Regions from separate parts of the Salicibibacter cibarius genome, predicted to be linked through region 1. Evidence: riboswitches for the same ligand, from Rfam matches in the RefSeq annotation. Region 1 holds a riboswitch; the other holds the start of a gene.

Region 1 (4,495 bases):
ATATGGCGTATAGGCCGTGTAAAATTCGGACCGTGAAATGACTGCATCCACCGTTGACGGGATATGATGGTCATATACACCGGCACCGAGAAAGGATGGGTAATCTTTCACCGCTTCATTTTTGGATCCTAACGATTGAAAGTACTCGACGAGTGATTGCTCGGGCAAAGCTTTCCGTATGTTCAAGTCCGATTGGGAACGAACGTTTTCCGGGATATCGGAAAATAACTCGGCAACGTCACCCGCCCCCACGGTCTCCAACATTTCCCGGCGGTCATTTTCTGTCATCGGTAAATAGCGATGGGTTTTTTCCATCTTGAATCCCTCCAATTGTCTTTTTATAACACCTTATCGAGAATAGAACGGCGTCGGTACAACTTTGGCCTTTAGTTTCCGTTTTCGGACACCTACGATGATTTCGGTGTCATTGGAAGCATAATCCGTATTCACGATTGCAAGACCGAGATTTTTTCCGAGCGTCGGGGACTGCGTTCCTGACGTAACATGTCCGATTTCATTGCCGTCGTCATCAAAAACGGGATAACCCGTGCGCGGAATCCCTTTGTCCAGCATCTCAATGCCGACAATTTTTCGAGCCGTTCCATGTTCTTTTTCTGCTGCCAGCACTTTTTTTCCAATAAAATCGGCGTCTTTTTTCACTTTCACCGCAAAGCCGAGTTTTGCTTCCAAAGGACTGATCGTCTCCGTAAGTTCTTGGCCATACAACGGCAAGCGAGCCTCAAAACGCAGCGTATCCCTCGCGCCTAGCCCACAAGGTTTAATGCCGGCGCTTTCTCCGGCGGCAAGTAATGCATCCCAAACGGCAACCGCGTCTTCCGTACGGCAGTAGATTTCATACCCGTCTTCTCCGGTGTAACCGCTACGGGAAACGATCGCGTTTCGGCCGTCGACCGCTACGTCCGCCTGAAAGCGAAACGTGCCGATCGCCCCCACATCTTCATCTGTTAATGATTGCAATACCTCAACCGCTTTCGGGCCTTGCAATGCAAGCAACGCGTAATCATCGGAAACATCCGTCACCGTCGTACCCGCTTGTGCGTGCTGCTTGAGCCAAGCGATATCTGTTTCACGGTTGGCGGCATTCGGGATGACCATGTATGTTTCCGGTGCCATTTGATAGACGAGAAAATCGTCCACTATTCCGCCATTTTCATTGCACATCAATGAATACTGGGCTTTGCCCACTTCCAATTTGGAAGCATCGTTCGTCAAAATTGTTTGTACGGTATCGAGTGCAGTTTCCCCTTCAATCAACGCCTCACCCATATGGGAAACATCAAAAAGGCCAACCGCCTCCCGCACCGCATGATGTTCCGCTTTAATGGAATCATATTGGACGGGCATTTCAAAACCTCCGAAAGGAACCATCTTCGCCCCCAACGCCACATGCCTATCATAAAGAATAGTACGCCGCTTTTCTGCCAAGTCAATCTCCTCCTTTATTTATTTACTAAAAAAAGACAGAACTCTCCAACGTTTATCGTTGAAAAGCTCTGTCGGTCTACCAGAAAGTTTCTTTTTTGCTGATAAGCAAAAATTGTCTTCGTTGGTGGCCGCGAGGGGCGCTCTCCAGAGTCGCGTCAAACAGAAGTACATGTGCCTGAGAGATTCACCATTCCGGTTTGCTCCTTCGGCGCCGTTCCGGGAAGAACGATCTCTCCCTCTGTTATCATCCGCTTATGCCAATGTATAAAACCGCTTAACATTCACACACTAACGTAGTTAGGAAAACTGTTACACCCAGTGTAGCACGTCATTTAACCATTGCCAATCTTTTTTATACTTTTAAATAAAAATAAAGGTTAAAAAAGGAGGAATTATGTACATAGATATCCATTTCTCCACCGACTGGGAGAACAAATTTAAACAAGCGTTGGATCATGAAGGGCCTTGGTCTTCGTGGGAGATGTATCAACTTGCATATGAAGCGCAAACACGCATTGCGGTCCCATCGTTCGACGGACTCGTCGCCCCTACGCATTTGCCGGAACTTTCCCTGTACGATCATCAATTTGAAACGGCAAGACGTGTCGTTGAAGATATGAATGGGAAAGCCATCCTCGCTGACGAAGTAGGGCTCGGGAAGACGATTGAAGCCGGACTTGTTTTAAAAGAATACATGATCCGTGGACTCGTCAAAAAGGCACTTATCCTGTCTCCGGCATCGCTCGTGAATCAATGGACGCAAGAGCTGAATGAAAAATTTTATATTCCCGCTGTCCCCCAACGAAAAACGTATGTATGGGACGGGTGCGATGTCGTCGTCGCATCGATGGACACAGCTAAACATTCTCCCCATCGGGAAATCGTCCTTGAACAACCTTATGACATGATCATTATTGATGAGGCCCATCGGCTGAAAAATGCCAACACGAAAAACTATGCATTTATCAAGGCTTTAAAAAAACGCTTTTGTTTACTCTGTACAGCCACCCCTGTGCAAAATCGGATCGAAGAACTTTTTCACCTCGTTTCGATTTTAAAACCTGGCCATCTCGGCGACGAAAAAAGCTTTAAAGCTAAATACAAACACGACGCCAAAGCAACCGAAGACATTCAGAAACTCGTGCAAAACGTCATGGTCCGCAATCGCCGTGACAATACGAACGTGTCCTGGACAAATCGACACGTTGAAAATGTAAACGTGGAAATGTCGAAAGAAGAGCGTGCCATGTATGATGCCGTGTGCGACTTAAAACAAACGGTACAAGAACTCCACGGTTTTTCATTAACGACGTTACAAAGGGAAGCTTGCTCCAGTAAAGAAGCCTTGGGGGTAACGATTTCAAATATGATGAAAAACGGGATGCTAAGCGAAGCGCAAGCCACTCCCGTTGTAAACGCTATGCATGAGATTCAAACAAATGCAAAAGCAGAACAAGTGTTGAAACAACTCCGGGCCTCTTCGGAAAAGACGATTATTTTTACGGAATACCGGGCAACCCAGCTCTATTTGCAATGGTTTCTTGCCCAGCATAAAATAAAATCCGTGCCGTTTAGAGGCGGATTTAAACGCAGCAAAAAAGACTGGATGCGCATGCTGTTTCGTGACCACGTGCCGGTCATGATCGCCACCGAAGCCGGCGGCGAAGGGTTAAACTTGCAGTTTTGCCACCATATGATCAATTATGACCTTCCCTGGAATCCGATGCGCGTGGAACAACGCATCGGAAGGATTCATCGCCTTGGCCAAGAGAATGATGTGCACATTACGAACTACGCGATTGAGAATACGGTAGAAGCACGCATCCTTAATCTCCTTTATGAAAAAATCAACATGTTCGAAGGCGTCATCGGACGTTTGGACGACATTCTGGAACGCTATTCCGGCCAGGAATTGGAGAGATACGTAGAGGATGCCCTGGATTCCGGTACGGAAGGGGAGGCACGGCTCAAACTTCATCATTTAACCGAGCTCATGAATCAGGAGGGAGACCAACATGGAACAGGCAGAAGTTCATAACTATCTTCGCCGTTTTTTTCTAGCCGGAGGAGCGGAACTATTACAAAGCACACCATCCACACTGGACGTTCAACTCAATAAAACGCTCGATCTCGAGCTCATGAACCGTCCTTTTTACTGGCATTATTTAGAAAAAACCAGCGGAGAACCGAAACCGCTGAAATTGAACTTGTCCACGGATATACGAGCCGATACACCTTCTGCAGAAAAGGTGCATTTCGGCTCCCCCCGTCTTCATCAAATTTTTTCTTCCGCAGCTGACAAAGGCGCGGTCACACGGCTTTATGAAAACCATCATGAAAAAAAACAAACAGCTTTATACCCCTGGCTCGGTTTAAACGTGCGCATTTCCTACACTTGCCACCGCAGACGCGATATCATCCGCAGCTTTGGCATTCAATTAATTAGCGGGGAAACAATTGACCTTTTCATGAAACGACTGGCGCCACTCCCGCTCGTTTCCGCGATCCCCGATTATACGTTTACAATGGCCCATTTGATTCAACCGATGAGCGCCGTACAAAGAATCAAAAAATACCTTCTTAACGATATTCGCAACCAAAAACACGCGTGGGCAAGTGAAGCCACCAATCGAATGGAAGATGATTTAGCCTTGCTTGACCGCTTTTATGAAACGCCCGATAAAGAAAACGATGATGCATACAGCTTGGAAAAAGAAGCGATCCGGCAACAATATCAACCGGCGATCGAACTAACCTTTATTAACGGAGGGATCTTTTATTTGCGAAAGGATTCATACTAGTGCAGCCTGTCGGAAATAAGCGATCACACCGACGACCGGAAGTCTGGATTAGGGCTTCAAACTGGGGTTAGTGTGGATTAAACCTTCACAGCCCGAGTTAAGGTATCAAAGGCTATCGTCAATGACCGAATGGTTTCTTGCGAAGCAGGACTCCCCGGTCTCCATGAAACGGTTCATGGAGACCGAGAACGAAAGCCAATTGCTCGTTCGGCCGCCATGAGGCAGCTATGCCGACCGAATTCTTTCGA
Region 2 (4,495 bases), 1.5 Mb from region 1:
ATGTTCTTGATGAACTGGGAGATTATACAATTCAGGAACCGTTATCGAAGCCGGGGGATTATATACGGCTTAGGGCTACAGAAGATGTTGTCATTGCATGTTCAACCTGTTCGCAAGATATGGAGGCTGTTAACGGTTGGCAAGTAACGCCATTAAAAATGCAAATAATGGGGGCAGTAAGTGAACGCGGTACAATTTTTGCAAAAGTTGATAAGGATAAATTCCTCTAATCCACCGGGTAATGAATCGAAAATTTCCGAACTTCTTGCAGAGCGCTGTAAGGAAAGTGGTCTGCCATACCAAATAACTGACTTAGGACAGAATCGAAGTAACTTTAGCATTCACCTAAAGGGGAAAGATCGCCGCGAGCTATTCTTTTGCGGGCATATGGATACGGTTTTACCCGGGGAGCAAAAATGGGATTACCCGCCATTTGAAGCTAAAAAAGTGGAAAATAAAATATACGGCAGAGGGGCCTCAGACATGAAAAGTGGTCTTGCGGCCATGTTTCTAGCCATTGAATCATTATATTTGCAAAACGAAGAGCTGCCTCACGACATTGTATTTCTTGCTACAGCAGGGGAAGAAGTGGATAGTTGCGGGGCGAGACAGTATTTGGAAGATCATGATGTGTCAAATACTGCTGCAATGGTTATCGGTGAACCAACCCGAGAGAAAGTGGTTGTCGGTCATAAAGGCGCGCTATGGGTTAAAATTCTCACTTTCGGAAAAACAGCACATGGTGCCATGCCGGATCGAGGGATTAATGCCATTGAACGGATAAGGGAAGTAATGGCGATCCTTGATGAATGTCGCCTTGAATGGAAAATAACTGGTGCTCCACTTGGGGAGAGTAGTCTATCGATTAATAAAATAGAAGGCGGGCTCCAAGCAAATGTTGTTCCGGATCAATGCCATATATACGTTGATATTAGAACAATTCCTCCTCAATCCCACAATGAAATTTTTATGGAATTAAGCAGGAAGTTGGAGGAACTTTTTAATGAGGAGGATAGCTCTGCCTTTAAAATGGAGGAGTTGCTAAATAGGCCCGGGATCTTGACTGAATCTTCAAGTCGAATCATTCAGACTGCAAAAGATATTAAAGGTACTGATAACGATGTTTACGGTGTTTCTTACTATACGGATGCAGCCGTGTTGAATCCCGAAAGTACCATCCCAACACTTATTTATGGTCCAGGTGACGAGCAGTTGGCTCATCAACCTAATGAATATGTGGACGTTGACGCTTATTTGCGATCGATTGAGTATTATAGAAGCCTGGCTCTGGCATTTGAGGCATAGGAATTTAGACAATGTCATAGAAACATGTGTAAGTATAATTTTCAAATAATCATTGCTTTACAACGCCTTTTTTGCTAAACTAATATCAAATAAATATTTGCGAATGAACATTGTGGGAGAGATCGACGTAAGCGTCGGCACCGAAGGGGCAACATTCACATAAATGCCTTGTGAATGAATCTCTCAGGTAAAAAGACTGCAATGGGACGCATCTCTGGAGAGCGCATAAGCCACCAAAGGGGTAAACTCCGTCACGGGGAGTTGAACTCTCAGGTACAAGGACAGAGAAAAGGTGTAGAGACCTTTTTCTGTCTTTTTTGTTTGTCCCGAAGCCCCGTTGGAAGATGAAAAAGGGAAGCCAATCGGGGATGGTGGAGAGTGATCCCTTCGCCGAAACCATTACGCATTTTGGGAGCTGACACGATTCGGGGGGATTGTCCGAAAATGATAAAATAGTTATTCGTCTGATGCAAAGGATGTGATCAAATGGAGGCAAAAGAAACGCACGTTCGCAAGCCGGATTGGTTAAAAATAAAGTTAAACACGAATGAATCCTATAAAGGCCTTAAGAAGATGATGCGCGAAAAGAAATTACATACGGTCTGTGAAGAAGCGCGCTGTCCAAACATTCATGAATGCTGGGCCGTAAGGAAAACAGCCACATTTATGATTCTTGGGGATGTGTGTACGCGCGGGTGCCGATTTTGCGCGGTGAAAACGGGGCTGCCAAATGAACTTGATTGGGGCGAGCCGGAACGAGTCGCCGAGTCGGTGGAACAAATGGGATTAAAACACGTCGTCATTACGGCTGTTGCCCGCGATGACCTTAAAGACGGGGGCTCAAGGGTGTATGCAGAAACGGTTCGCGCCGTCCGCCGCCGCAATCCGCTTACGACGATTGAAGTATTGCCTTCGGATATGATGGGGCTGCATGACAATTTACAAACGCTTATGGAGGCGCGCCCGAATATATTGAACCACAATATTGAAACGGTCCGGCGCTTAACGAAAAAAGTTCGCGCACGCGCGACGTATGATCGTTCCCTGGAGTTTCTTCGCTATTCCAAGGAGTTGCATCCCGACATTCCGACGAAATCAAGCCTCATGATCGGCCTTGGGGAAACGCCCGAAGAAATCGAAGAAGTCATGGATGATTTGCGTGCCCACGATGTGGATATTATGACGATCGGGCAATATTTGCAGCCGACGAAAAAACATTTGGATGTGCAAAAATATTACACACCCGAAGAGTTTGCGCGTTTCAAAGAAATTGCCATGCAGAAAGGGTTCCGTCATTGCGAGGCAGGGCCTCTCGTTCGTTCTTCTTATCACGCCGATGAGCAGGTCAACAAAGCACAAGTATGGCAAGAAGCCGCGAAATACCAAGGCAGTGAGGCTTTTGTGTGAGTGGGGATAAATGTATAAATAATTTCAAAATAGTGTTGCATTAAGGTGTTTGCTTTGCTATGATAATAACAAATTGAATGAAATTTGCGAATGAACATTGTGGGAGAGACCGACTTAGGCGTCGGCACCGAAGGGGCAATATTCACATAAAAAATCCTTGTGAATGAATCTCTCAGGTAAAATGACTACAATGGGACGCAACTCTGGAGAGCGCTAAAGCCACCAAAGGGGTAGGCTCCTTAAACGGGAGTTGAACTCTCAGGTACAAGGACAGAGAAAAGGGTGTATGCCTTTTTCTGTCCTTTTTTATTTGCCCAAAAATAATTTTAAATGGAGGGATTTTGATGAGTTTAAAAGAAAACGATGCAACTATTTTTTCGGCAATTGAGGGAGAGCGGGACAGACAGCATGACACACTTGAGCTAATAGCGTCAGAAAATTTTGTGAGCGAAGATGTCTTGGAAGCTATGGGATCGGTGATGACGAACAAATATGCGGAAGGCTATCCGGGGAGAAGGTATTACGGCGGATGTGAAAACATGGATACTGTCGAGAATGTGGCGATCGAACGATTGAAAGAACTGTATCAAGCCGATTATGCGAATGTGCAACCTCATTCCGGAGCCTCCGCCAACCTGGCTGTTTATTACTCACAGTTAACACCCGGGGATAAGGTAATGGGGATGGATTTATCCCATGGGGGGCATTTGACGCACGGCAGTCCTGTCAGCATTTCCGGCAAGTGGTTTGATGTTGTTTCTTATGGCGTAAGGGAAGACGATCACTTGATTGATTACGATCAATTGGAAGATCAGGCAAAAAAAGAAAAACCGAAACTCATTATCGCCGGTGCGAGTGCTTATCCGCGGGTCATTGACTTCGCAAAATTTAAAGAAATTGCCGATAAGGTTGATGCAAAACTGATTGTCGATATGGCGCATATTGCCGGACTTGTTGCAGCCGGCGTTCACCCATCGCCGGTGCCTTATGCGGACGTTGTAACGAGTACGACACATAAAACATTAAGAGGGCCTCGCGGAGGGTTTGTTTTAACGAATGACAAAGAGATGGCAAAAGGAATTAACAAGGCTGTTTTCCCCGGCCTGCAAGGCGGGCCATTAATGCATGTGATTGCCGCAAAAGCCGTTTCCTTTAAAGAGTCCCTCCAGCCGTCATTCAAAACGTATGCCAATCGGATTGTGGAAAACGCAGTCACACTCGGAGAGACGTTAAAAGAGAAAGGCGCTGCCCTCGTTTCAGGCGGAACCGATAACCATTTATTGCTCGTCGATGTCCGTCCATGGAACCTTACCGGAAAAGAGGCAGAGCAATTGCTGGAAAAAGCCGGCATTACGGCTAATAAAAATACGATTCCGTTTGATCCGGAGGGACCGTTTGTGACGAGCGGGATTAGAATTGGCACAGCAGCGCTTACAACACGGGGGATGGGAAAACAAGAAATGATTAACATTGGCGAAATTATTGCCGATGTCCTGGGAAGTAACGGCAATTCCGATGTCCTGGAACAGGCGAAAAACAAGACGAATGACATTTGCAAAGCCTTTCCTCTTTTCCAACAAGAAGCACGTGTTACTTGAGAGGAGTGTAGAGATGGAATTTCAAAGCTGTTTTGATATTATCGGCCCCGTAATGGTGGGGCCGTCCAGTTCTCATACTGCGGGAGCGGCTTCCATTGGCCGGTTTACGTACGAACTCCTCGGCCGCTGCAAACCTGAAAAGGCCCGCATTACCTTGTATGATTCGTTTGCGCAAACGTATCAGG

What was found. Region 1 has a riboswitch for glycine ahead of gcvT (glycine cleavage system aminomethyltransferase GcvT). Riboswitches for the same ligand answer to the same signal wherever they lie in the genome.
Region 2: linked by a shared signal. The riboswitch ahead of lipA (lipoyl synthase) and the one ahead of gcvT (glycine cleavage system aminomethyltransferase GcvT) in region 1 are both predicted to bind glycine.

What each region holds. Positions count from the first base shown of each region.
Region 1 covers NZ_CP054705.1:1,951,540-1,956,034, reverse strand. Annotated here, with positions in the region: gene gcvPA (aminomethyl-transferring glycine dehydrogenase subunit GcvPA) at 1-315, opposite strand, end outside; gene gcvT (glycine cleavage system aminomethyltransferase GcvT) at 349-1,446, opposite strand; glycine riboswitch at 1,600-1,694, opposite strand; gene HUG15_RS10235 (DEAD/DEAH box helicase) at 1,841-3,484, shown strand; gene HUG15_RS10230 (YqhG family protein) at 3,462-4,247, shown strand.
Region 2 covers NZ_CP054705.1:3,455,801-3,460,295, reverse strand. Annotated here, with positions in the region: gene HUG15_RS17525 (DUF1989 domain-containing protein) at 1-230, shown strand, start outside; gene HUG15_RS17520 (M20 family metallopeptidase) at 181-1,305, shown strand; glycine riboswitch at 1,409-1,514, shown strand; glycine riboswitch at 1,517-1,593, shown strand; gene lipA (lipoyl synthase) at 1,792-2,712, shown strand; glycine riboswitch at 2,803-2,910, shown strand; glycine riboswitch at 2,914-2,988, shown strand; gene glyA (serine hydroxymethyltransferase) at 3,054-4,310, shown strand; gene HUG15_RS17505 (serine dehydratase beta chain) at 4,324-4,495, shown strand, end outside.